4 regions of the Streptomyces sp. CNQ329 genome follow, and region 3 is predicted to be linked to each of the others. Evidence: riboswitches for the same ligand, from Rfam matches in the RefSeq annotation. Region 3 holds a riboswitch; each other region holds the start of a gene.

What was found. A riboswitch is a leader RNA that binds a small molecule or an ion and turns the genes downstream of it on or off. The one in region 3 is predicted to bind cyclic di-AMP.
Region 1: another riboswitch for cyclic di-AMP. It lies ahead of I003_RS0123695 (transglycosylase family protein); the one in region 3 lies ahead of I003_RS0100660 (aggregation-promoting factor C-terminal-like domain-containing protein).
Region 2: another riboswitch for cyclic di-AMP. It lies ahead of I003_RS0125675 (peptidoglycan DD-metalloendopeptidase family protein); the one in region 3 lies ahead of I003_RS0100660 (aggregation-promoting factor C-terminal-like domain-containing protein).
Region 4: another riboswitch for cyclic di-AMP. It lies ahead of I003_RS0113890 (LysM peptidoglycan-binding domain-containing protein); the one in region 3 lies ahead of I003_RS0100660 (aggregation-promoting factor C-terminal-like domain-containing protein).

What each region holds. Positions count from the first base shown of each region.
Region 1 covers NZ_AXVU01000040.1:55,069-60,661, forward strand. Annotated here, with positions in the region: gene I003_RS0123680 (hypothetical protein) at 238-762, opposite strand; gene I003_RS0123685 (Scr1 family TA system antitoxin-like transcriptional regulator) at 832-1,692, opposite strand; gene I003_RS0123690 (dipeptidase) at 1,947-3,155, shown strand; cyclic di-AMP (ydaO/yuaA leader) riboswitch at 3,396-3,588, shown strand; gene I003_RS0123695 (transglycosylase family protein) at 3,592-4,800, shown strand; partial or broken gene I003_RS0123700 (nucleotide sugar dehydrogenase) at 4,920-5,593, opposite strand, start outside.
Region 2 covers NZ_AXVU01000050.1:24,530-30,122, forward strand. Annotated here, with positions in the region: gene I003_RS0125665 (carotenoid oxygenase family protein) at 1-1,258, shown strand, start outside; gene I003_RS0125670 (VOC family protein) at 1,372-1,737, shown strand; gene I003_RS0125675 (peptidoglycan DD-metalloendopeptidase family protein) at 1,947-3,077, opposite strand; cyclic di-AMP (ydaO/yuaA leader) riboswitch at 3,089-3,231, opposite strand; gene I003_RS0125680 (cytochrome P450) at 3,601-4,872, opposite strand; gene I003_RS33210 (cytochrome) at 4,869-5,593, opposite strand, start outside.
Region 3 covers NZ_AXVU01000001.1:134,899-140,491, reverse strand. Annotated here, with positions in the region: gene I003_RS0100685 (hypothetical protein) at 1-195, opposite strand, end outside; gene I003_RS31285 (ATP-binding protein) at 192-644, opposite strand; gene I003_RS0100675 (Scr1 family TA system antitoxin-like transcriptional regulator) at 881-1,741, shown strand; gene I003_RS0100670 (DUF397 domain-containing protein) at 1,742-1,990, shown strand; gene I003_RS0100665 (LLM class flavin-dependent oxidoreductase) at 2,323-2,979, shown strand; cyclic di-AMP (ydaO/yuaA leader) riboswitch at 3,083-3,258, shown strand; gene I003_RS0100660 (aggregation-promoting factor C-terminal-like domain-containing protein) at 3,265-4,155, shown strand; gene I003_RS0100655 (FCD domain-containing protein) at 4,254-5,048, opposite strand; gene I003_RS0100650 (SDR family oxidoreductase) at 5,111-5,593, opposite strand, start outside.
Region 4 covers NZ_AXVU01000017.1:101,572-107,164, forward strand. Annotated here, with positions in the region: gene I003_RS0113865 (M20/M25/M40 family metallo-hydrolase) at 1-194, shown strand, start outside; gene I003_RS0113870 (aldehyde dehydrogenase family protein) at 324-1,817, shown strand; gene I003_RS34810 (SRPBCC family protein) at 1,885-2,364, shown strand; cyclic di-AMP (ydaO/yuaA leader) riboswitch at 3,091-3,251, shown strand; gene I003_RS0113890 (LysM peptidoglycan-binding domain-containing protein) at 3,255-3,998, shown strand; gene I003_RS0113895 (glycosyl hydrolase) at 4,058-5,551, opposite strand.

The sequences.
Region 1 (5,593 bases), on a different contig from region 3:
GTGAGTTCGTGGAGGCCAGGGGTGTGAGAACGCTGTCTTCCGGGGGGGACGGCCACCGGCGCGCGTCGTGGGGCCCGGGGACCGCCGCGTACTGCCTGGCCGGCGGAGCCGCGGCCACGGTCATGGCGGCTGCCCTGTCGCTGTTAGCCGACAGTGTGATGGTGAAGCGCGTGGTGTGGATCGTGGTGACGCTCGGAGTGGCGGTCGCCGCGGGGATCTGGCGGGCGCTCGCCCCGGTTACGGAGGATCGGCGCGGTGACGCGCATCTCCCGCCCGGCCCGCGGATGGGATCGCCCCGTCGGCGCCGGGCGATCCGGTGAAAAGGGTCTGAATCTTCTTCGTTACGGCGAACGCCAGGGCCGCGACCAGCGTGGATAGGACGAAGCCGGCCGCCGCCTGCAGAACGCGCGAGCCGGCTATCCGGAGGCCGCCGACGGAGTAGACCGTCAGCAGGGCGCAGCCCGTCACGATCACGACGGCGAGGACCCAGGAGAAGAGGCTCGCCTGCAGCCGCCGGATGTACTGCGTGGTGCTGTCCTGCTCCTCCTGCCGACGTCGGTCTGCCCGGGCGTCTTCCAGGCGAATGAGCTGATCGACCGACGCCGGGTCGCGTATCGCCTCCAGCGTGACCTGATCCGCCGAAACGGGGGCTCCACAGGCCCCGTCCGCCACCGCGGGTGCCAGGGGTGCCTGCGTCCCCGCGGCAGGTTCGGCCGAGCCGGCGGCTGCGGGAGCCTGCTGGCCAAGGCTGAGCAACCACATGAGCAACCGACTGAGGTGCAAGGCCGCCCTCCCGATGACTCCGGCCGTCGACGCTCTGCGCCCGGGCCTTCAGCGAGTGCCGAACTCGGTCTTGATGCGGTCCAGGAGCTCGATGGCGTCGTCCCCTCCGAGTGAGCGGCTGCTGACCGTGTCGAAGCATTCCTGGTAGCGCGACAGCAGTTCGAGGTCGTCACGGTTGGTCAAGCTGCCGGCGGCGTGCTCCACGTACAGCAGGTCGTCCTCGTCGTCGCCGAGGCTGAGCAGAACGAAGCTACCGAGCGTGCTGTAGTGCGCGCCGGCGGTCAGGGGCAGCACCCGGATGGTCACCTTCGGCTCCGCGCTCATCCGGATGAGGTGATCGAGCTGACCGCGCATCACGGCCGGAGTGCCGATCTGCCGGCGCAGGGCCGCCTCGTCGAGGACGAAGGACGACTCGGGACCGGTGTCGCCGTCGAACGTCCGCTCCTGACGTGCCATGCGCAAGTCCACGACCTTGCGCGCCCGGCTCTCCTCGACACGCGGTGCCAGCAGCGCCATGGCGTAGTCCTGGGTCTGCAGCGCACCGGGGACGACGATCGGGTGGTACGTACGGATCGACTCCGCGGCGCTCTCGTAGCCGAGGTACTTGGCGAACTGCGGCGAGACCAGCTCGCTGTACCGCGCCCACCAACTCGCCCCCTTACTCCCCCGGGCAGCCTCCTCCATCTCGGCCACCAGCTCAGGGTCGTCGACACCGTAGAGGTGCAGCATCGCCCTGAGATCAGTGACCGACACGCTGACCGTGGCCATCTCGATGCGGATCACCTTGGACAGGGACCAGTCGAGCTCGTCAGCGGCCTGGCGCTGCGTCAGCCCGGCCTTGCCGCGCGCCCTGCGCAGCTCCTGGCGTAGCTTGCGGCGATTGAGGCTGGGGTCCGCTGCCTGGGACATGTTGCTCCTCGGGTGACATGAAGCGTAGGTATGGTAGCTGTCAGCCGGAGGCTGATCGCGCCTAGCTGTCCGAGACTGGTCAATTGGACTCTATCATTATGACACATGTCATTCGTGCGGTGGCGCTTCGGCACCTTCGGAGATTGGTCCAGAGGACTCTGGTCCGGAGGGGGAGCCGCGCCGACCTGGGTGCGGGTGGGTCGGCCTGCGCGGATAGCGTGTACCTCACGCTATCCGCGCAGGGAGGACGACCCATGACCGGCGAACTGCTCGCGCGTGCGCGCGACGTGCTGCGTGCACACCCCGTCGTCGACGGGCACAACGACCTTCCCTGGGCCCTGCGCGAGCAGGTGACGTACGACATCGACCGGCGCGACATCGCCGTCGACCAGAGCGGGCGGCTGCACACCGACATCCCGCGGCTGCGGGCCGGCGGGGTGGGGGCGCAGTTCTGGTCCGTGTACGTGAGTACGGAGCTGGCCGGGGACGCTGCCGTGAGCGCGTGTCTGGAGCAGATCGACGTGGTGCGGCAGCTCGTCGACCGCTACCCGGGTGAGCTGCGGCTCGCCGTGACCGCCGACGAGGTGGAGGCGGCGCGGGCCGACGGGCGGATCGCCTCGCTGATGGGGGCCGAGGGTGGGCACTCCATCGCCAACTCACTGGCCACCCTGCGCGCCCTGCACCGTCTCGGCGTGCGGTACATGACGCTCACGCACAACGACAACACCGACTGGGCCGACTCCGCCACCGACGAGCCGCGGCACGGCGGGCTCACCGCGTTCGGCGAGGAGGTGGTGCGCGAGATGAACCGGGTCGGCATGCTCGTCGATCTCTCCCACGTCGCTCCGGCCACCATGCGGCACGCGCTGCGCGTCACGGAGGCGCCGGTGGTTTTCTCCCATTCGTCCGCGCGTGCCCTGTGTGACCACCCGCGCAACATTCCCGATGATGTGCTGGCCATGCTTCCCGGCAACGGCGGTGTGGCGATGGCCACGTTCGTGCCGAAGTTCGTCCTGCCCGCCGCCGTGGAGTGGACCTCGGAGGCGGACGAGCACATGCGGGCCCGGGGCCTGGACCCGTTCGGCGCGGACGACGAAGCGGTCCGTGTGCGGCGTGCGTTCGAGGAGGCGAATCCGCGGCCGGAGGCGACGGCCGCGACCGTGGCGGATCATCTGGATCATATGCGTGAAGTGGCTGGAATCGAACATATCGGTATCGGCGGCGACTTCGACGGCACGCCGTTCACCCCCGCCGACCTCGCCGACGTGGCCGGTTATCCGCATCTCGTCGCCGAGCTGCTGCACCGGGGCTGGTCGGAAGAAGACCTGGCCAGGCTGTTGTGGGGCAACGCGCTGCGGGTGTTGCGCGACGCCGAGGCGGCGGCGCGCGAAGTGGCGGCGCGGCGCGGCCCGTCGATCGCCACCATCGAACAGCTCGACGGTCCTCCGGGTGCCCCGGAGTGAGCAAAGTGACGTATGTCACTCACAGAATTCTCCTCTCATGGGGCCATGTGTCCGACTCCTCTGCTATCGACAAGTCTCCACCGGCAAGGGGTAATTGAGGAGCGGCGCCGGATGCGGCGATTGTCGGGCTGATTCCGATGTGACGTGGGGAACGGCCTTGATGACGTTTCACAGCTTGTTCTGTTTTCGGCTGTGTGTTTACGGTGCTCGCCGTGCTCGCTCCACCGATGCGGGTACCTCGTCGCCGTAACGCCGAATCCTGTCGGCGGCGACGGGCAGGCACTTCAGCTTTCACGGCAGGAGCGGGGGACCCAGGTAAGTGCCGGAACGTGCGCAGGCATGGGACGGCTTGGGGTGAAGCCATGCTCCGCATGGCCGGGCATCTCCAGCTCGAACCCGACAGCTCACCTCGCAGGCGTCGGAGAGGAGCATGTCCATGTCCGCACGCGGACGTCACCGTCGCCTGGGCCGGATAGCCCGGGGCCGCAGGGCCCTCATCGTCTCCGCCGGCAGCGCCGGCGTCGCCCTTCCGCTCATCGCCGGCGGCCACGCCCAGGCCGCCTCCGTCGACACCTGGGACCGCGTGGCCCAGTGCGAGAGCGGCGGCGACTGGAGCATCAACACCGGTAACGGCTTCTACGGCGGCCTGCAGTTCGTGCAGAGCACCTGGGAGGGCTACGGCGGCACCCAGTACGCGCCGCGCGCCGACCAGGCCACCAAGGAGCAGCAGATCGAGATCGCCGAGAAGGTGCTCGCCTCGCAGGGCCCCGGCGCCTGGCCGGTCTGCTCCGTCCAGGCCGGGCTCACCCAGGGCGGCCCCGCCCCGGACCTCTCCACCGGCGGCGGCGAGGAGGCCCGGCAGGAGAGCGGGCCCGAGACGCAGCCCGCGAAGGACGAGGCCCCGAAGCAGGAGCGGACACCGGAGAAGAAGCCGGAGAAGAAGTACGAGAACCCCGGCGACTACACCGTCGTCTCCGGCGACACCCTGTGGGACATCGCCCGCAAGCACGGCATCGCGGGCGGCTGGCAGTCGATCTACGAGGGCAACAAGGACGTCATCGGCGACGACCCGGACCTGATCTTCCCCGGTCAGAAGTACGAGTTCGACGGTGGCGAAGAGGTCACCCTGGAGGAGCCGGAGGCGCCGGCCGAGCAGTCCGCGACGCAGCAGGACGAGCCGGCGGCCGAGGAGCAGCAGGCGGAGGAGCAGCCCGCCGAGGCCGCTCCGGCGGGCGGGTTCTCCGCCCCGGTCGACGCCGGCCTGTCCACCGCGTACCGGGCCGCGGGCGGCTCGTGGTCCAGCGGTTACCACACCGGTGTCGACTTCTCCGCCGGCTCCGGCACCCCGGTCAAGGCCGTCTCCTCCGGCACCGTCGTCAAGGCGGGCAACGGCGCCGACGGCGGCGCGTACGGCATCGCCGTCGTGATCAAGCACGACGACGGCCACTACAGCCAGTACGCCCACCTGTCGTCCACCTCGGTGAGCGTGGGCCAGAGCGTGGGCGCCGGCGAGCAGATCGGCCTGTCCGGCTCCACCGGCAACTCCACCGGGCCGCACCTGCACTTCGAGGTGCGCACCAGCCCGGACTACGGTTCGGACATCGACCCGGTCGCGTACCTGCGCGACAACGGCGTCACCGTCTGAGGATCCCCCGTATGGCGCGGCCCTCCGTTTCCGGCGGAACGGGGGGCCGCGCCGTACGCCGTCCGCGGCCCGCGGTCCGAGGGGCCGGCCCGCCGGGCCCGGCGCCGCCCGGTCCCGGGCTACGCCGCCGGGCGGCCCATGGCGCGGAAGGTCCAGCCCGCGGCGCGCCACGGCGCCGGGTCGAGGGTGTTGCGGCCGTCGATCAGGTGCGGCCGGGAGACGACCGTCGCCAGATGCGCGGGGTCGAGCGTGCGGAACTCCGGCCACTCGGTGAGGTGGAGCACGATGTCGGCGCCGCGCAGCGCGTCCTCCGCCGACGCGGCGTAGCCCAGGGTGGGGAAGACCCGGCGGGCGTTGTCCGTGCCCTTGGGGTCGTGGACGGTGACCTGGCCGCCCTGGAGGTGGATCTGTCCGGCGACGTTGAGTGCGGGGGAGTCGCGTACGTCGTCGGAGTCGGGCTTGAACGTCGCGCCCAGGACGGCGATGCGGCGTCCGAGGAAGGTGTCCCCGCAGGCTTCGCGGGCCAGTTCGACCATGTGGGCGCGGCGGCGCATGTTGATCGAGTCGACTTCGCGCAGGAACGTCAGCGCCTGGTCCACGCCGAGTTCCCCGGCGCGGGCCATGAAGGCGCGGATGTCCTTGGGCAGGCAGCCGCCGCCGAACCCGATGCCGGCGCGCAGGAACTTCTTGCCGATCCGCTCGTCGTAGCCGATGGCCTCGGCGAGCTTGACGACGTCACCGCCGGCCGCCTCGCAGATCTCGGCCATCGCGTTGATGAAGGAGATCTTCGTGG
Region 2 (5,593 bases), on a different contig from region 3:
CGAAGGTGGCCGGGTCTCCTACGCCAGCCGCTACCTCGACACCCCCGCCAACCGCGCCATGGCAGCGGGGCGGATCTCCTTCCCGGAGTTCGCCACCGACCCGTGCCGCTCGCTGTTCGCCCGTTTCTTCACCCGCTTCGCGCGCAAGCCCACCACGAACGCCAACGTCAACCTCACCCGCTTCGGCGACCGCTACGTGGCCCTGACCGAAACGCCGCTGCCGGTGGCGTTCGACCCCGACACGCTGGCGACCGCCGGTGTGGTCGGCTACGACGACGACCTGAGCGGGCAGTTGACCACCGCGCACCCGCACCAGGATCCGGCCACCGGCGACCTGGTCAACTACGTGCTGCACTTCTCGCGCACGAGTGAGTACCGCATCTACCGTCAGCGGGCCTCGGGCACCACCCGCGAGCTGATCGGCAGCCGCAGGGTCACCCGCCCCTCGTACATGCACAGCTTCGCCCTCACCCGGCGGCATGTCGTCCTGGCGGAGTTCCCGCTCGTGGTGAATCCGCTGAGCATCGTGCTCAGCGGCCGCCCGTTCATCGAGAACTACCGCTGGGAGCCGGAGCGCGGCACCCGCTTCACGGTCATGGACTCCCGCGACGGGTCCGTGCGCGGCACATACGAAGGGCCCGCGTTCTTCGCGTTCCACCACATCAACGCTTTCGACGACGGCGATGACGTGGTGCTCGACATCTGCTCGTACGACGATGCCTCGATCATCGACGCGCTGTATCTGGACCGGCTGCACGCGGGCGGCGGCATCCCGTCGGCGCTGCCCACCCGCTACCGGATCCCTGTCGGCAAGGGCAACGGCGACAGCGCCGGCGGTGGGAGTGTCGGCGTGCAGCGGCTGTCGGAGGAGAGCCTCGAACTGCCGCGCATCTCCTACGCGCGACACAATGGCTCCCCCTACCGGTACGCGTACGGCGTGGGCGCGCGGGACCGCAGCAGTGCCCACTTCATCGACCAGCTCGTGAAGCTCGATGTGACCACCGGTGACACGCTGACCTGGTCGGAGGAGGGCTGCTATCCCGGCGAGCCGGTCTTCGTGGGGGCGCCGACGGCCGCGCCGGACGCCGCCGGTGAGGATGACGGGGTGGTGCTGTCCGTGGTCCTTGACGCGGCGGCGGGCACCTCGTTCCTGCTGGTGCTGGACGCCAGAACATACGCCGAGTTGGCACGGGCGGAGGTACCGCACGCGGTGCCGTTCGGTCTCCACGGCATGTTCACCGGCCGCCGGCACCCGTGAACCGGGGTTGAGCGTTTCCTTCCCGTGGGCCGGTGTGGCGGGTGCGCTGGGGGGTGCGGTTCACCGGGTGGCTTCTCATGACGGTCTCAGGGGGGCGTGGCAGGGTTGCCGCCATGAACGCCTACGTCAGGAACATCGTGCTGGACTGCGCCGACGCCCGCGAGCTTGCCGACTTCTACACGCAGCTTCTCGGCATGCGGATCATTCGTGAGGACTGGATGGTGATCGCCAAGGACGAAGACAGCTTTCCACGGCTGGCATTCGAGGTAGTCGACGGCTACCGGCCGCCGCTCTGGCCCGACTTCGAGCGTAGGTATCCCCAGCAGATGCACATCTGCTTCGGCGTCGACGATTCCGTGGCCGCGAGTGAGCTGGCGCTGCGGCTCGGGGCCACGCCGCTTTCCGACGTCGGTGGCACGTGTCCGGTGTTCGCCGATCCGGCCGGGCATCCGTTCTGTCTCTGCGGGCCCGGGGAGTAGGTCCCGGGAAAAGGCCGACGGCCCTGGTGTCGGGGGGTCGGCCACCAGGGCCGCCGGCGGTCTCGGTGCGCATCCGGACGCCACGGGGGGAAGGTGCGTACGGACACGCCAGAGACGTGGGAGAGAGGTATATGGGGGCTTGCGGTCTTCCGTGCGGGCAGGTCCGGGTCCCGGCCATCAGGGCCGGGGCGCCGGGCCCGCCGCGTCGGTCAGACCGGGGCGCCGTTGTTGCGCAGCCAGGCGAGGGGGTCCACTGCGTCCCCGCCGCCGGGTCGTACCTCCAGGTGCAGGTGCGGGCCGGTGACGTTGCCCGTGGCGCCTACGCGCCCGATGACGTCGGCGGTCGTGACCTCGCCGGAGGACTGGATGATGGAGGACAGGTGGCAGTACCAGATTTCGGTGCCGTCTTCGAGCGTGAGGACGATGCGGTAGCCGTACGAGCCGGCCCAGCCGGCCTCGGTGATCGTGCCGCCGTGTACGGCCTTGACCGGGGTGCCGGTGGAGGCGGCGAAGTCCTGGCCCGTGTGGCCCGCGGCCCACATGTCGCCGGACTCGCCGAAGCTGGAGGTGAGCGTGTAGTTGGAAAGCGGGGCGACGTAGCTGGCGGCGAGCTTGGCGAGGCGCTCTGCCTCCGCCTTGCGGCGGGCCTCCTCCTCCGCCTTGCGGCGGCGCTCCTCCTCCAGCTTGCGCTGGCGCTCCTCTTCCTCGGCCTTCGCCTCGGCGGCCTCCTCGGCCGCCTGCTTGGCGGCCTCGGCCTCGGCGGCGGCGCGGGCAGAGGCGTCGGCCTCCGCCTGCTGCTGGTCGGCCTGCTGCAGGATGCGTGCCCGCAGGGCCTCGCCGGAGTCGGCGGACTGGGTCGCGGTGTCGGCCCCGGCGTCGCCGGCGTAGCTGACCTGGGTGAGCGGTGCCGTGGTGACGACCGAGTCGGAGGCGGGCTCCTCGCTCGGCATCAGGTCGCCGACGCCCGGCAGGCTCTCCGCGTCCGGGAGCTGCGCGCTGATCTCGCTCGCGACGGCGTTCACCTGGTCGGGCATGGATATCGCGACCGGCGGCTTCTCCTGCGCCGTGGCCATGCTGCCCGCGCCGACGGCGGCGAAGACGCCGACGCCGAGTACGGCGCCGCTGCGGGCCATGCTGCCGCCGCGCTGCTTTGCCAGGCGCCGACGGCCGCGGGACGGAAGGTCGTCCTCGGGAAAGACTTCATCGACCGGGACCGGCTCTTCGACGGCGTAGTCGGCGGGCGCATACCCCTCGGGGGCGTGACCGCCGGACGCATAACCGTCGTAGCCGTACTCGTCATAGCCATGGCCGTAGCCAGGCCCAGGCCTGTAGGACGCCACGAAGGCGTACTCCTTTCCTTCCTTCTCGCCTACCGGGTTAGCTGACGGGTTCGGAGCAGGAAGGTCTCCTACAGGCCGCCTCCTGGCGGAGGTTGGCCCGATTCACCCCAAGGTGGTGGTTCCCCGGTTCCCTAGGTGTTGCCGTTGCTGCAGTTGTTTCGCGTTCGGGATTCGGCGACGGCGCACGGTGCCGCCTCTTGCGGCGGCAGTGACGACCGCGCTGCGTTACCGCACGCTAGCGGACGACGGCGTTCGATTCCAAGTCGTTCCCGTTATTCAGTTGTGCTTTACCGCGGACGATCCGGGCATGTACCAGCGGAAACGGACAAGTTGACGCCTCGGTAACACGGGAAGAAGTCCGGTCGTTAGCTGATCGTGCATCAGTTGTTATGCGGAGGGGCGCTGTTCCGCTACGGAGCGTGTCCGCGCGAGGGCAGCGATGGCGCACTCGAAAACGTCCCGAACGGGGGTACGGAGTACGGGGTACGGGCCGGGCGGGGGCGCGCCTCAGCCGCCCCCGCCGTCAGGAGAGCCGTACCGGGAAGGACTCCAGGTCGTTCTGCGTCAGCACCGGCAGGTTCCGGATCTCCCCCACCGGCACCGCCGGCCGCAGCTCGGGGAAGCGGGCGAAGAGCGCCGGCAGCGCCACCGCCGCCTCCAGCCGCGACAGGGCCGCGCCGGGGCAGATGTGCGGCCCGTGGCCGAAGGTCATGTGGCGGATCGGCGTCGGCCGGGTCACGTCGAAGGCGTCCACGTCCGCCCCGTGGTGCCCGGCGTCGCGCCCGATCGCGCGGTAGGAGATGACGACGCCCTCGCCCTTCTCGATCACCGTGCCGGCGATCTCGATGTCCTCCGTCGCGAACCGCATCAGCAGGTGGGTCACGGGCGGGTCGTAGCGCAGCGCCTCCTCGATCGCCGTCTCCCACGTCACCGTGCCCTCGCGGACCATGGCGAGCTGCTCGGGGTGGCTGAGCAGCCCGCGCACGGTGGTGAGCAGGAGCGTGATCGTGGTCTCGTGCCCGGCGGCGATCATCGACTTCAGGTTGCCGACGACCTCTTCCTCGGTCAGCGGCTCACCGCCCTCGTCGGCGAAGATCAGTGCGCTGGTGAGGTCGTCGGCGGGGGCCGCGGTCTTCTGCCGCACCATCTCCGTGAACACGCGGTCCAGCTCCGCCATCACCGCAAGCCGCTCGTCCTGCGGCGTGAGCATGGAGAAGAACGCCTTCCACAGCCGCATCTGCCGCGGTATCTCCGATTCCGCGACGCCCATGAGCGCGCACACCACCCGCATCGGCAGCGGCTGCGCGAAGACCTCCTTGAGGTCGACGACCCCGTCGCCTTCGGCCGCCGCGGACGCCAGGGCGTCCAGCAGCTCGGCCGTCACCCGCTCGACCACCGGCCGCAGCGCGTCGAGCCGCCGCGGGGTGATGGCCTGCGCCGTCTTGGCGCGCAGCCGCCGGTGCTCGGCGCCGTCGACCGTGAACATCGACCGGCCCGGGTTGACCATCCCGATCAGCGGCCACTCCGCCGTGACCTCGCCCGTCTGCCACAGCCGCCAGGCGCCGATGTCCTTGACCAGCCGGCTGTCGGTGAGCAGTTGCCGCGCCTCCGCGTGCCGTGTGACGGTCCACGCGGGCGCGCCCAGCAGTTCGATCCGGGTGAGCGGGGCGGCGGCGCACAGGTGCGCGGTCTCCCCCGCGAGGTCGCGTACGAGGGGGTCGATGGCCAGCGGCTCGGGGAGGGCCCCGGAGGCGGCGGGGGCGGCGGCGGAGCCGGCGGCGTGCGGGCAGTTCACGAAGGGCCTCCTGCGGCGCGTACGGGGGTGAAGGTGACCGGCAGCGCGGTCATGCCGCGCAGGAACGCGGACGGCCGCCGCACCAGCGTCTCCGCCGGCACGGACAGGTCCAGGTCGGGCAGCCGGTCGAGAAGTACCTCAAGGCCCGTCCGGGCGATGATCTCGGCGATCTCCTGGGCCGGGAAGGGACAGCGGAAGTCGCCGTAGCTGAAGGCGAAGTGCGCGCTGTTGCCCTCCTGCGCGGGTACGCCCCCGCCGTACCCGTAGCCGCCCGAGCCGTCCGTGCCCCCCAGTGCCTGCTTGATCTGAGGGTCGTCGTTGGCGGCGGCGAGGCCGAGGAGCAGCAGATCGCCCGCGCCGACGGGGCGCCCGCCGAGCTGGGTGTCGCGGGCGGCCCAGCGGCCGACGAGGATCTGCGTCGGGGTGTCCTCCCACAGCACCTCGTTCATCGCCTGCCCGACGCTGTGCCGCCCACCGCCGAGGGCGGCGGCGAAGCGGTCGTCGGTGAGCATGAGCCGGATGGAGTTGCCGATCCAGTCGGCGGTGGGCAGGAAACCGGCGGCGGTGGTGTCCTTGAGGTCGAGCATGACTTCTTCGTCGGTGAAGTGCATGGGGTCGGCCAGCATCCGCGAGGCGACGTCCTGGCCCGGCGCGAGCCGCTTGTCGGCCACCAGCCGCGTCATGTGCCCGACGAACGTCTCGTACGCCTTGAGCGCCCCGG
Region 3 (5,593 bases):
ACCGGTGCCGGAGCCGGCCGGCACGATCCACCACCACCGGCTGCCGTCGGCGAAGACGCAGCCGACGCGGGGCAGCCGGGCCATCACGTCGTACCCGATCCGCTCCGGCACGCCCACCGCGTCACAGCCGAGCGGCGCGGCACCCGCACCCGGCACGGCCAGCCGGAGCCGGCTCCCGGGCCCGGTGCGCCTCATCCGGCGGCCCGTCCGCCGAACGCCCGGCCGGCCCCGGAGCTGCCGGCCGGAACGCGCGGTGCGACGGCTCCCCCGGCCGCCGGCGACTCCCGCAACAGCTCCGCCCAAACCACCAGCCCCGGGCCGGGCCGGGCGTCATACGCCCCCCAGCTACTGCTCACCGCGGTGACGAGCAGGAGCCCCCGACCCTGCTCGTCCGCGGACGACCGCTGCACCCGCAGGATTCCCGGCTCGGCACCCTGGTCGGTGACGGCCAGCCGCAGGCGGTCGGCGCTGCAGTGCAGCTCGCACCCTATGCGCCGACTCCCCGTATGCAGCAGTGCGTTGGTCACCAGTTCCGAGAGAACGAGGGTGGCGCTGTCGCCGACCTCGCCCTCCACCCCCCAGCGGTGCAGTTGCTCGCGGGCCAGGCGGCGGGCCACCGTGACGGCGTCCGCCCTGCCTGGCACCTCGAAACCGCACCTCGCCGCATCGGCCCCCGAACGGGCCCCCGGCAAGCCGGGGTCCTGTGTCACGACCCCCGTGTGATGCGGCTGTGTGGACTGGCTCACGTTCCAAACTATGGCCCCGCCGTGGCCACTTGGCAACCCGCACTGTGAAATTTTCAGAGTTGCCGTTGCACTGTGTCCGTCAAGCCCGGGGGCGTGGCACACTGCTGGAGGCAGTCCGACAGGGAGGTAGTGGCGTGAGCGAACCGCGGTCCGCGCCGACCGTGGGGCAGGTCGTGCTCGGCAAGCGGCTTCAGGAGCTGCGCGAGCGGGCCGGACTCAAACGCGAGGAGGCCGCCCGGACCCTGCGCGTCGCCCCGGCCACGGTGCGCCGGATGGAGACCGCCGAGGTCGCGCTGAAGGTTCCGTACGTGCAGGTGCTGCTGCAGGCGTACGGCATCGACCGGGAGGAGATCGACGCCTTCGTCACGCTGACCGAGGAGGCCAACGAACCCGGCTGGTGGCAGCGTTTCCACGACATCCTGCCCGACTGGTTCAGCATGTACGTGAGCCTGGAGGGCGCGGCGTCGCTCATCAGGTCCTACGAGCCGCACTTCGTGCCCGGTCTGATGCAGACCGAGGACTACGCGCGGCACGTGCTGCAGGTCGGCTCCCTCGGCCGCGTCACGCCCGAGGACATCGAGCGGCACGTCGCCCTGCGCATGGAGCGTCAGGAGCTGCTCACCCGCGAGGACGCGCCCCGCTTCTGGGCGGTCGTCGACGAAACGGTCCTGCGCCGCCCGGTGGGCGACCGCACGGTGATGCGCGCGCAGGTCGACCGGCTCCTCGACCTCTCGTCGCTGCCCAACGTCACGCTCCAGATGGCGGAGTTCCGCAGCGGGCACCACCCGGGCACGTACAGCCCCTTCGTCCTCTTCCGGTTCGCCATGCCGGAGCTGCCGGACATGATCTACACCGAGTACCTCACCGGCGCCGTCTACCTCGACGGCCGGCACGAGGTGGCCACACACCTCGCCGCCCTGGACCACATGGCGGCCCAGGCGGCGACGGCACCACGCACGAAGGACGTCCTCCGGGACTTCCGCAAGGAGCTGTGAATGGAACGCATCTACAACGGCATGCCGGCCGAGGACCTCGGCACCGAGGGCTGGCACAAGCCGTGGAGCGGCGGCAACGGCGGCAACTGCGTCGAGGCCATGAAACTCAAGGACGGCCGGATAGCGGTACGGCACTCGGCCCACCCCGACGGCCCCGCCCTCATCTACACCCCCGGTGAGATGGACGCCTTCATCGAGGGCGCCAAGGCGGGCGCAGCGGACTTCCTGCTCTCGCGGAGCTCGGCGTGACCGCGCCCGGCGCCGTGCCCGCACACCGACTGCGGTGCCACCCGGTCCACTCGCCGTCCGGGCCGGACGGCGAGCCCATCCCGGCGAACGGGGGTGTGGCCCGCATGCGCTGACGTGGGCCACCGGCCGGGAGCACAGTGAGGGAGGGGACACCCCGGGGGGGTCCCCTCCCTCGGCGTTCGCGGGCCGCTCCCGCGCAAAGCCGCTGCGCGGCCCGGCACATGAAATTCCAGGAATCATGAACCGTGGGTGTACGCGGCGCTGCCTTCCGCGACGTATCGGCGTACGGTATGCCCCCGATGGCTCTCATCAGCCACCCGGGGAGGCCCACGATGAGCGCATCTCCACCCCCGTCCCCACGCGCCGCCACGACGGGCACGGCGCGGGCGGTCCGTGTCGGGGTGCTGCTCCCCAGGCTGCCGGAGGAGCCCGCCGACTGGCTCGCGGAGTGCGCGGCGTACGACTCCGCCGGCGCCGACGCACTGTGGCTGGACGGCGGTCCGGACCCGGCACACGACGTGCTCGCGCTCGCCGCCGCCCTGGCCACCGCCACGAGCCGGGCGAGGCTCGTCGTCGCGCTGCCCGACAGCGTCCCGCAGGCCGCCCTGCTGGCCCGGGCGCTGGCCACCGTCGTGCTGCTCAGCAGCGGCCGGCTCGCGCTCGCCGCCGGCTCCCGGCGGTGCGCCGAACTCGTCGCCGTGGCCCCGACGGTGCCCGCCTTCCGCCGGCTCGCGCCCGCCGGTCCCGGGTACGAGGAGCCGGGCGCCGGGCGGTGGACCCCGGTGACGGCGCCGGCCGACCCCGACGCCTGGCAGGCCGCGCTCGCCGCCGCCGCGGAGCGCGGGGTGCACGGCCTCGTCGTACCGGCCGGGCAGCCTCTTCTGGAGGCGCTGCACCGGGAATGCACGGGTAACCGTCCCACGCGCCCCAGCCGTCCCAGGCGTGCACGCGCCGCCACGGAACGTCAGACTACGCGTGGATCCTCGTGATCCGCTTGTGATCTGACGTTCGATCTCCTAGTGTCCGTGACGTTCGCAGACGCGAGCGCCGCGCTCCGGTACGCCGAATCCTGCCCGTCGGAGCCCGGAACCGTCGTCCCCACCGCCGTTCGGGCAGGAGCGGGGGAACCACTTCTCCGTCGGCCGGAGGCACGGTGGCAGGACCGCACCGGACTCCCCGACTCGGGGTGAAGCCGCACCGCACGACGCGGCCGGGCAACTCCAGCCCGAACCCGACAGCTCACTTCGCAGGCGTCGGAGAAAGAGCGAGCCACCATGGCCGGAACCGGCACCCGGCGCGCGCCCAAGTCGCGCTCCACCCGCCGCTACGCCGCCGCCGCGGGAGTGGGCATAGCCCTGCCCGTCGCCGGCAGTCTCGCGGCGACCGCCGCGCACGCCTACACGGTCGAGAAGGGCGACACCCTCTCGGAGATCGCCGAGGACAACGGCTTCGGGCCCGACTGGCAGAAGTTGTACGAGGCCAACAAGGAAGCCATCGGGGACAATCCCCACCTGATCCTCCCGGGCCAGGAGCTGGACCTGGGCGGGGACAAGGCGGAGAGCAAGCCCGCCGAGGCCGACCGGACGGCCGCCAAGAGCGAGAAGAAGCAGCAGCGTTACCTCCAGCACACCGTCGGCGCCGGCGACACGCTGGCCAAGATCGCCGCGGAGTACGACGTGCCCGGCGGCTGGCAGCGGGTGTACGTCGACAACGAGAAGGCCATCGGTGACAACCCGGCCGCACTGAAGGTCGGCACCGAGCTGCGGGTCGACACCCAGGGCGGCAAGGTCGGCAAGTCCATCGATCCGAACGGCTCGTCGTCCGCCGGGAGTTCCGGGGGCGCCACCGAGGCGTCGCAGGCGAGTGTCCCGACCACCGAGTCCGGCATCCAGGCGGCGGCGCGGGAGATCGTACCCGCGGACCAGTTCACCTGCTTCAGCAACATCGTGGAGCGGGAGAGCGGCTGGGACCACACCGCGACCAACCCCAGCTCCGGCGCGTACGGTCTGATGCAGGCACTGCCGGGCGACAAGATGGCCTCGGCCGGTGCCGACTGGCGCACCAACCCGGTCACCCAGATCAAGTGGGGCCTGGACTACATGAACGACCGCTACGGCAGCCCGTGCGGCGCCTGGGAGTTCTGGCAGGCCAACAACTGGTACTGACGCCCGGGGCCCCGGGCCCGCGGTGAGTCTCCTGCCGCCCCGTCGCGCGGATCCCACCGTGCGGCGGGGCGCACCCGTGGACGGACCCGGTGTACGGGCTACGCCCCGGCCGCCCGCTCCGTCGCCGACCGCTCGGGCGACGGCGGGGGTTCGGTCGCGGGTGCCGCGGACAGCTCGGCCAGGTCCCGCGCCGCCTGGGCGAGGAGCCGGTGCATCGCCGACTCCGCGGCGTCGGGGTCCCCGGCGCGTATCGCCTCCAGCACGGCGCGGTGACCCGGCACGGGATCCTGCGGGTGGTGTCCGGGGCCGTGCACCAGGCGGTCGCGAGCGGCCAGTCCGCTGGTGATGACCAGATCCATGCGCTCCAGCAGCTCGTTGTGCGAGGCGGCCAGCAGGGCGCGGTGGAACGCGAGGTCCGCCGCGACGGCGCCGGCCGCCGCGTCCCGCGCGCCGGCCATCGCGGCGAGCGCCGCGTCCAGGGCGGTCAGGTCCGCCGCGGTGCGGCGCACCGCGGCGAGCCTCACCGCCGCCGGCTCGACGATGCCGCGCACCTCGTCCAGGTCGCGCAGCAGCGGGGAGGCGGCCCGCGCGGCGGCGCCCTCGCCCTGCTGCCGGCCCGCGGTCTCGAAGCGCCAGCGCAGCACGTCGGCGTCGAGGAGATGCCAGTCGGCGCGCGGCCGGACGAACGTGCCGCGCTTCTGCCGGGCATCGACGAGTCCCTTGGCCGCCAGCACCTTCAGCGACTCGCGCAGCGCGGTGAGGCTGACGCCCAGCTCACTCTGGAGTGCGGCGAGGTCGAGGGTCGCGCCCTCGGCGATCTCGCCGCTGAGAACGCGGTGCGCGAGCGTCTCCACCGTCTGCCCGTGCACCCCGCGACGGGCGTAACCCGACATGGCCGCTCGCTCCTCCCTCACGTTCCTGCTCCCGTGGACCGGCGCCCTCCGGCGCGTCCGTTTCAGGCGGATGACTTTACGACGCTCCAGCCGCCGTCGACGACCAGGCTCGCGCCGGTGACGTAGGACGCCTCGGGCGAGGCGAGAAAGGCGACGGCGGAAGCCACCTCCTCCGGCGCTCCCAGCCGCCCGGCCGCGGTCTGCGCCGCGCTGGCATGGCGGTCCGCTTCGGGGACACGGTCCCACAGCCGGGTGAGCACCGGGCCGGGCAGCACCGTGTTCACCCGTACCGAAGGGCCGTACTCGACGGCGAGCTGGCCGGCCAGCGACAGCAGCCCGCCCTTGGCGGCGGCGTACGCGGGGTGGCCGGGGATGCCGTGCCTGGCGTGCACGGAGGAGACGAGCACCGCGGCGCCGGGGGCGCCCTGCTGCGCGCGCAGGCCGGGCAGGCAGGCGCGGAATCCGAGGAAGGCGGCCGTCAGCCCGACGTCGACCTGGCGCCGCCAGGAGGCGGGCGACGTCTCGTGTGCGGGGGCGACGTCGAC
Region 4 (5,593 bases), on a different contig from region 3:
ACATGAACACCCTGGCGACGACCTGGCGCGGGGTGCCGATGGTCGCCTACGGCCCCGGCGACTCGAAGCACGACCACACGCCGCACGAACGGCTACCGGCGCCGGAGTTCCGCCAGGCGCGGACAGTGCTGGCCGGGGCCGTCCGGGAGTGGCTTTCGCTTCCGGTGGCCCGGGGAGAGCAGTGCACCCAGTGAGAGTGGAACACCAGGAGGACACACGTGGAACACCATGCGGCAGGCCGCACGGGTCAGCGGCCGCTGAGGTACGCGGCCTACATCAACGGGAAGGATGTCGAAGGGCTCTCCGGGGCGTATCTGCACACGGTGACCGCCCGGACCATCCTGGAGGACACCTTCGCCGGCCTGAAGCTCAAGCATGACCTGGACACGGGCCGAGTCGATCCGCGCACGGCGGGCGGCCGTGTCATCGGCGGATGCGCGGTGGCCGACGAGACGATGCTGACGGAGGCGATCGGGGCAGCGGCGGACGCAGCCCCCGTCTGGGCTCGCTCCACCATGCAGGACCGGTGGCAACTGGCGCACCGCATGATCGAACTGCTCCGGGAACACCGGGACGTGCTCGTCGAGATTCTGGTCGCCGAGGGCCAGCCGATCTCCTCGGCACGGGCGATGATCGACAGCTATCCGCTCGCAGGCTGGAGTGAGGAGACACTCCAGTGGTGCGCGGCCCAGTTGCACCACAGCCGCCGGGACGGCAACCGGGAGAGGATCGTGCGCCGGGTGCCGGACGGCGTGGTCTGCGTCAATCCACCGCAGAACGCGGCCGCTCCGAATGCGCTGTTCGGAGCGACCGCCCTCCTGGCCGGGAACACCCTGGTGGTCCGGGCGCCGCGCAGTGTTCCCCTCGGTGTGACATTCGCGATGCGCGAAGTGGTGGCGCCCGCGCTGGAGGAGATCGGCGCCCCGCCGGGCACCCTCAACGTCCTGTGCGGACCGCCCATGCTTGAGCCCTGGCTGGCCCACCCCCGGGTCAACGACGTCGTCTACATCGGCGGCAGTGCCAAGGGCCTGGCCTTCGAGCGGGAGGCCATCGCCGCCGGCAAGAAGCCCATTCTGGAACTTGCGGGCAACGACGCAAGCGTGGTCTGGCGGGATGCCGACCTGGCCGATGCGGTGCGCAGTCTCACCGAGTGCTTCTCGCAGTCCGGGCAGATCTGCAATCTCCCCAACCACGTGATCGCCCACCCTGCGATAGCGGATCGGCTGATCGAGCGCCTGTCGGCCGCCGCCCGCGAGATCCGGCCAGGCTTCCCCGACGACCCCGACGTCGTCCTCACCCCGGTCCTCATGTCCGAAGGCTTCTTCGCCGCCATCACCGACGCCCTCGCCAAGGGCGCGACCCTCGTCGAAGGCGGCCGCAGACTCGAAGTGGACGGCTCGCCCTCCGACACGGGTCTGTTCCTGGAACCGACGGTGCTGCGCGTCGACGGACTCCAGGATGCCCGCTCGCTCGACGCCGTAAGAAACGAGACCTTCTTTCCGCTGCTGCCGGTAATCGTGCCAGAACACGGCACGGACGACGAACTGCTCGACCGGATGGTGTCCTTCCTCAACGGCAACGCCTACGGCCTGCGCAACTCTCTGTGGGCGCGCAACTCGGCGGTCATCGACCGGTTCGTTCAGGAGGTGACCAACGGCGGCATGCTCAAAGTGAACGAATCACACAGCAGTTTCCTGCCGCTGCTGCCCACACATGGCGGCACCGGCCTGACCGGCGGCTCGTTCGGCGAGGCCAATTACCTCATGCTGCGCACGACCCATCTGCAGGGTGTGAGTGTCGTACGCCCAGCCGGATGATCCGTGCACCCACCCGTGCGGACCTTCCCGGAACAACCGCAGAACCAGCAGAGAGAACAGAGGCCCCATGACAGTCCGCATCCTGCGTGCACGCACCAGTTGTGCCCCGGTCACGCTACTGCAACGCCTCGGCGACCACGAGGATTTCCCCACCCATGCCCCGGACGTCCTCTCCGTCACGCCCTGCGGCGAAGGACATACCTCCTGGCAACTGGCCTTCCGTACTGCCACCGTCCACTGGGTCCAACAGGAAAAGATGGAGACCGGCGGTCTCACCTTCCAGCAGACCACAGGAGACTTCATCGCCCTGAACGGCGCCTGGAAGGTCGTTCCCGACGCCCCCCGGGGCTCCTCGTCGCCTCACGGCAGCGAGGTGACGTACGAGGTGAGTTTCCGCACCAGTGTCGCTCACCTGGCCGGGGCCATCGACCCGGTCATCGGCCGGGTGCTGCTCCGCTCGGCGTTCGCCATACTGACCGGCCTGGCCGCACCGACAGAACTGCTGTCGGGCGGAGAGTACCTGCACGACCTTCCTCCCGCGGCCTGAGCACAGTGGACTCGACGGTGATCTGTGTGCCCGACGACCGGGGCCGTTGGCCGTTCCCCTCTGCGAGGTGTGTCCAGCAGGCGGCTGATCTGCGGTTGTGGGTGGTCAGCGCCTGGCGGCCGCCAGGCGTCCTTCGACGGCGATCTTCAAGGCGTTCAGGAGCGCTTCCAGCGCCTCGGCCGGCATCGGCGGCCTTTGCCGGTGGGATCCGGCGACATCAGCGCCGTGTAGACGCAGAGGCACTGCAAGGAGACGGCCCGCGGCGGCCTCGCGGTCAACGTGGTGGAGTGCTGACAACCTCCGTCCCGGGCCGCGGTGTTACGCCTTCGCCAGCCCTCCTGGCCGAAGAGCCCGCCGGCCCGTCCGGGCTTCGGCGGCGGAGTCGGCGGGCCGCCCCGCTTCGGGTCGCGAACCTACCGGATGCCCCCTGTGCCACATTGTGCCCTATTTGATTGATTCGCACTTATCGCCCCTTCATGCCCTCCTTGCCGGTCGGACCCTCCCGCATCCGGTGACGCGAATCACGCCCCGCCGCGGGCGCCGGCAGCGGAATTCACAGTTTCCTTATCTGGAACGCGAGTTGTGGTGCTCTCCGCTTCGGCGGCGGCACTCCTCCGGCCACGGAGGCGGTCTCGTATGGACCGGACGAGTTCCGCGGCTTGTCCGAATCGAAAAGACATGCTTAAGTCTGCGCCAGTCGGATGGACGCCGAATCCTGCCGCCATCCGGAAACCGTTCCCTAACCACATACGGCAGGAGCGGGGGACCCATAGGTAAGTCGCCGGTCCGGATTCCGGAACGGCTTGGGGTGAAGTCGCACCGTCGTGCGGCCGGGCATCTCCTGCCCGAACCCGACAGCTCACCTCGCAGGCGCAGGAGGAGAAACACCCATGTCTGCAAGAGGTAAGCATCGCCGTCCCAAGCTGCGCCTGACCGGCCGTGGTGTCGCTTTCGCCGGTGTCAGCGGCGTCGCGATCGCCCTCCCGCTGATCGGCGCGTCCGCGGCCTCCGCGGCCGGGTCCGCCCCGGCCTCCGCTCACCAGGCCGGTGTACGCGCCGAGGCTCCTGCGACCGGTACCGCCAAGGCGGAGGCGACCACCTATGCCGTGGTCGCCGGAGATTCCCTGTCGAAGATTGCCGACGAGCAAGGCGTGCGCGGCGGCTGGCAGAAGTTGTACGAAGACAATCGCGAAGCCGTGGGCGGCAACCCGGACTTCATCCTCCCGGGCCTTGAACTCGTGATAGGCGGCAAGGCCGAGCCGGCGAAATCCGGCTCGGCAGACAAGGCGGCCACGGCGTCCCTCGAAAGCTACCCGGACAACCTCGACGGCTGGATCAGGGAGTCGCTGGCCATCATGGCCGAGCACGGCATCCCCGGTACGTACGAGGGTATTCACCGCAACATCATCCGCGAGTCCGGGGGCGACCCGCAGGCCATCAACAACTGGGACTCCAATGCCGCGGCGGGCACGCCTTCCAAGGGTCTGCTCCAGGTCATCGCTCCCACCTTCGAGGCTTACCACGTGCCCGGTACCTCGACCGACAGCTTCGACCCGGTCGCCAACATCACCGCCGCCTGCAATTACGCAGCCGACCGGTACGGGTCGATCGACAACGTCTACGGTCCGTACTGACAAACGGGGAGCGCCGGCGTTCCCACCGGCGCTCTCCGCTTCGGCGGTGGCGTCACCGCTCACCTGCCCCGGTCCGGCCGTTCCGGGCCGGGGTGGGAGCGCCAGTCGCCCAGTTCGTCGAGCGTGATGACGTACTCGTGCCCGTACACCTCTTCGAGGAAGGGCAGCGGGTTGTGCTCGCCGTCGTCGATGAACTCGCCGCTCCAGGTGGTGAACCAGCTCCAGTCCGCCTCGTAGGCCCGCAGCAGGTCCGGGTCGGGAATGGAGCCCGTCTCGGTCATCGCGACGAGCTTCCTGTCGCCGACGAGGTCGACGAGCTTGTCGTACGTGCCGCTGGCGGGGCCGTGGTCGCCGATCGGGGGGTAGGTGTCGGCGCTGATGACGTCGACGACGTCGTCGCCGGGGTACCAGGCCGGGTCGACGGAGTTCCACACCCAGATGAGGTTGTGCAGCCCGTGGTGGCCGGTCATGCGCTCGTACATCAGCCGCCACAGCTCCTTGGCCGGCTCGGGGCCCTTGGCGCCCCACCAGAACCAGCCGCCCTCGGCCTCGTGCAGCGGGCGCCAGAGCACCGGGACGCCCGCGTCCTGCAGCCGCTTCAGCTCCACCGCGATGGCGTCGATGTCACGCAGCAGCAGTGCGTACTCCTCGGACGCGGGGTCGGCGAGCGCGGCGGCCACGTCGAAGGTCGTCGCGTCCGTGTAGAACCCGCGCCACCACTCCTTGCCGGGTTCGTCGATGAGGCCGGCGGGGGCGTTCCAGTGCCAGACGAACGTGGTGATGCCGCCGCGTTCGTCCCAGGCGAGGGCGTTTTCGACCTCGGTGGAGGTGGTGCCGCGCTCGACCCGGCTGGGCGAGTAGTCCATCATGTCGTGCCCGGCCACGGCCGGAGCGCGGCCGACGTTCTCCTCCAGCCAGCGGAGGGAGGCCGTGTCCTGCTGGCCGCTGAGGATGTGCTCGCCGTAGCCCGCGGTGAGGTAGCTCAGCAGCGCCCGGGCCGCGGGGGTGGCCTGCAGGTCGACGGGGACGCCGGAGACCTGGTGCGGCGGGCGGGGCTCGCTCGGGCTGAGGCTGACGGCGTCGATCTCGTACCAGCCCCAGTTGTTCACGATCGTGATCGTGTCGGGGCCCTCCCCCAGCATCACCCTGCCCGCGGCCACGGTGCTGAAGGTGTCGGTGGCGGCGAGGGTGACGTCGCCCGCGCCCTCGCCGTTGAGCCGGAGCGACGCGACCTTCTGCCCGTACGGGGCGCGGTAGTGGATCGTGAGGTCGTGGAGCCCGGCCGGGCCGTCGGGGACGGTGAGGGTGACGGAGTCCTCGGCCGCGTCGAAGCCGGTGACGTAGCCGGTACCGGAGTAGCCGGACGCGGAGGACTCGACGACGGTGCCGTTCAGCTGGCCGTCCTCGGCCTCGTAGACGACGGGCTGGGCACGGGTGCCGGGCTCGTCCGCCGCGGCCTCGTGGCCCGTATTCGCCGAGAGAAGGGCCGCCAGAAGGGCGGTCAGAACGAGGAGCGCCAGTGCGGGCGTGCGGCGAAGTGGGGGGTGGCTCACCGGAGGTCTCCTGGTGGGGTATCGGGCGTGGGGGCGTGTACA